2 linked regions of the Shinella zoogloeoides genome follow. The protein of the gene in region 2 binds, or shares a complex with, the protein of the main gene of each other region. Links are inferred from orthologs where the notes say so. Each region holds a gene or a part of one and is shown on either strand. Other genes may lie near its edges.

Evidence for each region.
Region 1: the proteins of Q9316_RS08070 (region 2) and Q9316_RS04785 are in contact, whole or in part, in a crystal structure (PDB 3ZGX), measured with the Bacillus subtilis proteins. The link is inferred for Shinella zoogloeoides from one-to-one orthologs.

The regions. Positions count from the first base shown.
Region 1 is NZ_CP132311.1:779,402-783,384, forward strand. It holds Q9316_RS04785 (chromosome segregation SMC family protein), read left to right. Parts: upstream 1-318; coding sequence 319-3,783; downstream 3,784-3,983. Other genes in the region: Q9316_RS04780 (DsbA family protein), read left to right, coding at 1-81; Q9316_RS04790 (patatin-like phospholipase family protein), read left to right, coding at 3,905-3,983. UniProt on the Bacillus subtilis protein: Required for chromosome condensation and partitioning.
Region 2 is NZ_CP132311.1:1,421,879-1,425,347, forward strand. Bases 1-2,814 are described here. They hold Q9316_RS08070 (segregation and condensation protein A), read left to right. Parts: upstream 1-906; coding sequence 907-1,722; downstream 1,723-2,814. Other genes in these bases: nagZ (beta-N-acetylhexosaminidase), read left to right, coding at 1-779; scpB (SMC-Scp complex subunit ScpB), read left to right, coding at 1,718-2,425; Q9316_RS08080 (ABC transporter ATP-binding protein), read left to right, coding at 2,489-2,814. Also shown: more of Q9316_RS08080, read left to right, coding at 2,815-3,469. UniProt on the Bacillus subtilis protein: Participates in chromosomal partition during cell division. May act via the formation of a condensin-like complex containing Smc and ScpB that pull DNA away from mid-cell into both cell halves.

The DNA of each region.
Region 1 (3,983 bases), 640 kb from region 2 along the record:
ACCTTCCTGATCAACGGCAAGCGCTATTCGGGAGACATGTCGGTTGACTCCATGTCGGCCCTCATCGACAGCCTTCTCTGATCCTTCGACCGGTCTTGCGGCGGGCGACGGCGGAAGCCGTGCGCCCGCTTTTTATTGGGCGGTTGGGAAGAAGACCCCTCCCCAACCCCTCCCCACAAGGGGGAGGGACTTAACGCGCGGCACCCTCGGCATTCAAGGTTTAGGGAAAAGCAGGCTGCTAGCCTTTCTCCCCCCTTGTGGGGGAGATGCCGGCAGGCAGAGAGGGTCTTCATGCGCCTTTCCGGCGAAGGAAGCCGCATGAAATTCACCAAGCTCCGCCTCCTCGGCTTCAAGTCCTTCGTCGAGCCCACCGAATTCGTCATCGAGCGCGGCCTGACCGGCGTCGTCGGGCCGAACGGCTGCGGCAAGTCGAACCTCGTCGAGGCGCTGCGCTGGGTGATGGGGGAGAACTCCTACAAGAACATGCGCGCGTCCGGCATGGACGACGTCATCTTCTCGGGCTCCGGCAACCGCCCGGCGCGCAACACCGCCGAAGTCGGCCTCTATCTCGACAATTCCGACCGCACCGCGCCCGCCGCCTTCAACGACGAGGACGAGATCCAGGTGACGCGCCGCATCGAGCGCGAGAACGGCTCGGTCTACCGCATCAACGGCAAGGAGGCGCGCGCCAAGGACGTGCAGCTGCTCTTCGCCGACGCCTCGACCGGCGCTCGCTCGCCCTCGATGGTGGGGCAGGGCCGCATCGGCGAGCTCATCCAGGCCAAGCCGCAGGCGCGCCGCCAGCTTCTCGAAGAGGCGGCCGGCATTTCGGGCCTGCATTCGCGCCGCCACGAGGCCGAGCTGCGCCTGCGCGCCGCCGAAACCAATCTCGAACGGCTCGACGACGTCACCTCGCAGCTCGAAAGCCAGATCGAGAGCCTGAAGCGCCAGTCGCGCCAGGCGAACCGCTTCAAGGCGCTCTCCGCCGATATCCGCCGCCACGAGGCGATGCTGTTGCACATCCGCTGGGTGCAGGCCAAGGAGACAGAGGGCGAGGCGGAAAGCCAGCTCAACCAGGCGACCTCGCTCGTCGCCGAGCGGGCGAACGCGCAGATGCAGGCCGCCAAGGACCAGGCCGTCGCCAGCCTCAAGCTGCCGGAACTGCGCGAGAACGAGGCCAAGCTCGCCGCCGTGCTGCAGCGCCTGCAGATCGCCCGCGCGCAGCTTGAAGAGGATTCCGCCCGGCTGCTGCGCCGCCGCGACGAACTCACCCGCCGTCTCGCCCAGCTTGCCGAGGACATCGTTCGCGAGGAGCGCATGGTGGCCGACAATGCCGCTGTGCTGGCGCGGCTGACGGCGGAAGAGGAGGAGATCGGCGATATCCTCGCCGAGGCCGACGAGCGCGCCGAGGAAGCCCGCGAGACCATGGACGCGGCCGCCGCGAAACTTGCCGAAAGCGAAGCCGCCCTTGCCGCTGTCACCGCCGAGCGGGCGGAAGCGCAGGCGGTGCGCAACCAACTCGAAAAGGCGATCCGCGACCTCTTTGAGCGCCACCTGCGGCTCGGCCAGCAGCTCGATGCGCAGGCGCGCGAACTGGGCGACATGGACGCGCGCATCGCCGCGCTGCCCGACCCGGAAGAACGCCGCGCCACCGTGCTGCAGGCGGAAGAGGCGCTGGAAGCGGCCGGCGAGATGCTCGTCGCCGTAGAGGAGTCGCTGGAGGAGGCCCGCTTCAACGAAACGACGCTGCGCGGCCCGGTCGATACAGCCCGCGCGCGCCTTGCCGGCATCGAGACGGAGGCGCGCACCATCCGCCGCATGCTGGAGGCGGGCAGCACCGGCGGCTCCTTCGCGCCCGTCGTCGAGGACGTGCATGTCGATCGTGGCTATGAAACCGCGCTCGGCGCGGCGCTTGGCGACGATCTCGATTCGCCCGCCGATGTCTCCGCGCCCGCGCATTGGCGCCTGTCGGGCGATGCCGCGGGCGACCCCGCCCTGCCGGCGGGCGTTTCCGCGCTGAATGCCCATGTCCGCGCGCCGGAGGTGCTGCACCGCCGCCTTGCCCAGATCGGCGTTGCCGGCAGCGCGCAAGAGGCGCTTTCCCTGCTGGCGCAGTTGAAAGCCGGCCAGCGGCTGGTCACCCGCGAGGGCGCGGTCTTCCGCTGGGACGGCCATGTCACCGGCGCGGATGCGCCGAGCGCCGCCGCGCTCCGCCTCGAGCAGAAGAACCGGCTCGCCGAGCTGGAGACCGAACTCGAAGACGCCCGCGCCGCCCTTGCGGATGCCGAGGCCGACCTTGCCCGCGCGAGCGAGACGATCCGCGCCGAGACGCAGCGCCAGCAACAGGCCCGCGAGGCCCAGCGCGGCGCGGCGCGGACGCTCACCGAGGCCCGCGAGGCGCTGGAAGCCGCCGAGCGCGCCGCGGGCGACCTCATCCGCCGCCGCGCGGTGCTGTCAGAAACGCGCGCGCAGATCGAGGCGCAGGTGGAGGAGGCGGCCGTCTCCCTGGAGGATGCCCGCGCTGCGCTGGAAGACGCGCCCGACGTCGCCGATCTGGAACTCAGCCTTCGCACGCACACCATGGACGTGGCGACCGACCGCGCGACGCTTGCCGAAGCACGCGCCGCCCATGACGGACTTGCCCGCGAAATGGCCGACCGTCGCCGCCGGCTGATGTCGATCGCCGCCGAGCGCGAGACCTGGCGCGGCCGCGCGAGCAACGCCGAGAACCATATCGCCACGCTGCGCGAGCGCGAAAGCGAGGCGCGCGAGGAAATGGAGGAGCTTGCCGAGGCCCCCGACGAGATCGAGGAAAAGCGCCGCGAACTCCTGACCGGCCTCAGCAATGCCGAAGCCGCCCGCCGCGATGCCGCCGATGCGTTGCAGGAAGCCGAGAACCGCCAGCGCGAGGCCGACCGCGTGGCGACGACAGCCCTCTCGCAGCTTGCCGAATCCCGCGAGACCCGCGGGCGTGCCGAGGAGCGACTGGTTTCGGCCCGCGAGCGCCGCATCGAGGGTGAGACGCGCATCCGCGAGGCGCTGTCCTGCGCGCCGCACGAGGCGCTGCGGCTCACCGGCCATCCGGCCGATGCCCCGCTGCCCGAGCCCCGCGAGCGCGAACGCGAGCTCGACCGGCTGAAAATGGAGCGCGAGCGCCTGGGCGCCGTGAACCTGCGCGCCGAGGAGGAGCAGAGGGAGCTGACGGAAAAGCTCGACGCCCTCGTCGCCGAGCGCGAGGATATCGTCGAGGCGATCCGCAAGCTGCGCTCGGCCATCCAGAGCCTCAACCGCGAGGGCCGCGAGCGGCTGCTCGCCGCCTTCGACGTGGTCAACGTGCAGTTCCAGCGCCTCTTCACCCATCTCTTCGGTGGCGGCACGGCGGAATTGCAGTTGATCGAGAGCGAGGACCCGCTCGATGCCGGCCTCGAAATCCTCGCCCGCCCGCCCGGCAAGAAGCCGCAGACGATGACGCTGCTGTCCGGCGGCGAGCAGGCGCTGACCGCCATGGCGCTGATCTTCGCCGTCTTCCTCACCAATCCCGCGCCGATCTGCGTGCTGGACGAGGTGGACGCGCCGCTCGACGACCACAATGTCGAGCGCTACTGCAACCTGATGGACGAGATGGCCGCCTCGACCGAGACCCGCTTCGTCATCATCACCCACAACCCCATCACCATGGCCCGCATGAACCGCCTCTTCGGCGTCACCATGGCCGAGCAGGGCGTCTCCCAGCTCGTCTCCGTCGATTTGCAGACCGCCGAGCAACTGCGCGAGGCCGTCTAGTCCGGCGTTATGCGCCTACCCTCTTCGGGGCGACGGCAATCTAAAATGCAACTTGTAATTCTGATGCGCTGGCATACGCTTTTCCCGACGCTCGGGACCGGCGTCTTTGCGGGAGGGTATCATGGCGGATGTTGTCGTTGGTGGTGCCGATCCGGAGAACGAGGACGGGCCGGCCGGAACGGTGGAGACGTCTCAGGAGA
Region 2 (3,469 bases):
CCCAGCAATATCCGAATGCCGCCGCGCTCGGCGCCATCTACCGCGCGGACGCCGAAAAGGGGCTGCGCGCCGCATGGCTGATGTCGCGGCTGCATGCCTTCGATCTCCTGCGCCTCGGCATCAACGTGGATTGCCTGCCGGTGCTCGACGTCGCCGTGCCCGGCGTGCATGACGTCATCGGCAACCGCGCCTACGGGCAGGAGCCGGAAATCGTCTCGGTCATGGGCAAGGCGGCGGCCGAAGGCCTCAAGGCCGGCGGCCTGCTGCCGATCATGAAGCACATTCCGGGCCACGGCCGCACCATGGTCGATTCCCATCACGACCTGCCGGTCGTGCATGCAGGCCGGGAGGAACTGGAGGCCTGCGACTACGTGCCGTTCCGGCGCATGAAGGACGAGTTGATGGCGATGTCCGCCCATATCGTCTTCACCGCCATCGACGGCGACAATCCGGCGACCACGTCGGCGCGGGTGGTCGAGGAGATCATTCGCGGCCATATCGGCTTCGATGGCCTGCTGATGTCCGATGACGTCTCCATGAACGCGCTCGCCGGCGATATCGCGACAAGAAGCCGGGGAATCATCGCCGCCGGCCTCGACATGGTGTTGCATTGCCATGGCATCATGGATGAAATGATTGCCGTGACCGAAAACACGCCCGCGCTGGCCGGCGACAGCTTGCGGCGGGCAAATGCGGTGCGCGCGGGCTTTCCGACGCCTGATGGGGCGGACGAACAGGCTTTACGCGAGGAGTTCAATGCCATGATCGCGGTAGCCTGACGGCTGCCGCCGGAGCGTTCCGGCAATGGCCACGGCGGCTTTGCCGGGATTGCGGCGTAGAAAGAGGGGCGACGTGCAGGCAACGGGGTCGAAGCCGCCGAAGAAGGGGCGCGGCGCGGATGCGCCGATGGAGGACCTGTGGCAGGAAGGCGCCGAGGGGCGGGGCCTTTCCGAGGAAAGCCTCGTCGTGGACCTTGCCGGCTTCGAAGGCCCGCTCGACCTCCTGCTGCACCTTGCCCGCACGCAGAAAGTCGATCTCACCCGTATTTCCGTACTGGCGCTTGCCGAGCAGTATCTCGCCTTCATCGACAAGGTGAGGAAGATCCGCATCGAGCTTGCCGCCGACTATCTCGTCATGGCGGCTTGGCTCGCCTATCTCAAGTCCCGCTTGCTGATTCCCAAGCAGGCGAAGGACGATGGTCCCTCGGGCGAGGAAATGGCGGCGAGCCTTGCCTTCCGCCTCAAGCGGCTGGAGGCGATGCGCGATGCCGCCACGCGGCTCGTCAACCGCAATCGCCTTGGCCGCGACGTCTTCGCCCGCGGCATGCCGGAGCACATCCCGACCGAGCGTCGCTCGACCTTCGAAGCCTCGCTCTACGACCTGCTGAGCGCCTATTCCTCATTGCGCCAGCGCCACGCGATCACGCAGGTCACCATCGAGAAGCGGACCGTCTGGTCGCTGTCCGATGCACGCGAGATCCTGCAACTGCTCGTCGGCGATTTCGACGACGACTGGACGGTGCTCGACCATTTCATGCTGCGCTATCTCAGCGATCCGGCCGAGCGCACGACGGCGATCGCCAGCGCGTTCGCGGCGACGCTGGAACTGGTCCGCGAGGGGCGGCTGGAGCTTCGCCAGGACGGCGTCTTCCAGCCGATCTACCTGCGCCGCGGCCCGAAGGCCGGCGAGACCGGCGAGGACGGGAGCGCCGGGGGTGATTGAGAACGATGACGCATCGCCCGAGGCGGATGGCGGCACGATCGTCGATCCGCGCCGGCTGCACGAGGCGGCGCGCGTTGCCGAGGCGCTGGTCTTCGCCTCCTCCGGTCCGGTCTCCGGGGCCTATATCGCCGAGCGGCTGCCGCGCGGCGTCGATATGCTGCATGTGATGCGCGAATTGAAGGGGCTCTATGCGGGGCGCGGCGTCAACCTTGTGCAGGTGGGCGATGCCTGGGCCTTCCGCACCGCGCCGGACTTGTCCTTCGTCATCCGCACCGACGAGACGGAGGTGCGCAAATTGTCGCGCGCCGCGCTCGAAGTGCTGTCGATCATCGCCTATCATCAGCCTGTGACGCGCGCCGAGATCGAGGATATCCGCGGCGTGCAGACATCCAAGGGCACGCTCGACGTGCTGATGGAGGCGAGCTGGGTGCGTTTTCGCGGCCGCCGGCGCTCGCCGGGCCGCCCGGTGACCTTCGGCACCACGCGGGATTTCCTCGACCATTTCGGCCTGGAGGAATTGCGCGACCTGCCGGGCCTCGACGAGCTGAAGGGCGCCGGCCTGCTTTCCGGCCGCATTCCCTCCAATTTCCAGGTGCCGCTCCCGCTCGGCGAGGATGAACTGGCGGAGGACGAGGACCCGATCACCCAGCTCGACCTCGAAGAGCTCGGACTCTTGACACCGGGCGGAAAAGAAGACGAATAGACGAAGCTTATGACAGGCTGTACCGTCGGCGCCCCGCGCCAGCGGCAGGGAAAGACTTCGCAAATGGCTTCGGACCCGTCAGGTTCCAACGGCATCGAGACGAGACGGGCATCGGCGGTGACCTTCGCGGCGCGCCTGTCGTTCGAGGATATCCACCACAGCTACCACAACAAGGAAACGGTCCGCGGCATTTCGCTGACGACGGAGCCGGGCGAAGTGCTGTGTCTGCTTGGTCCGTCCGGTTCAGGCAAGACGACGCTCCTGCGCATCGCCGCCGGCATCGAGGCGCAGACCGCCGGCCGCGTGCTGCTCAACGACCGCGAGATCGCCGGCCCAAACGTCTTCCTGCCGCCCGAGCGGCGTGGCGTCGGTCTGATGTTCCAGGATTTCGCGCTCTTTCCGCATATGTCGGTGCTCGACAATGTGCGGTTCGGACTGACGGCGCTGCCGCGCGCGGAGGCCGAGGCGGAAGCGCAGGCGGCGCTCGAACGGGTCGGCCTGTCGCATTATGCCCAAAAGTTTCCGCACATGCTGTCGGGCGGCGAGCAGCAGCGCGTGGCGCTTGCCCGCGCCCTCGCGCCGCGCCCCTCGGTCCTTCTGATGGACGAGCCGTTCTCCGGCCTCGATTCGCGCCTCAAGGATTCGATCCGCGCCGACACGCTGGCGATCCTGCGCCATTCGCGCGCCAGCGCCATGGTCGTCACCCATGACGCGGAGGAGGCGATGCGCATGGGCGACCGGATCGCGCTCTTGAAGGACGGCCGGCTCGTGCAGGTCGGCACGGCGGAAGACCTCTACCTCAATCCGCGCAGCATCTTCGCCGCGGCCTTCTTTTCCGAGATCAACGAATTTTCCGGCCATGTGCGCGGCGGCGTTGTGGAAACGCCGCTCGGCAACGTCGATGGCCGGCGTTTTTCCGACGGGCAGACGGTGCGCGTCGCCGTGCGCCTGTCGGGCCTCAGCGTACGCGAAGAAGGCGGCGAGACGCCCGCGCGCATATTGTCGCGGCGCTTTCTCGGCGTGGTCGAACTGCTGGAACTGGCG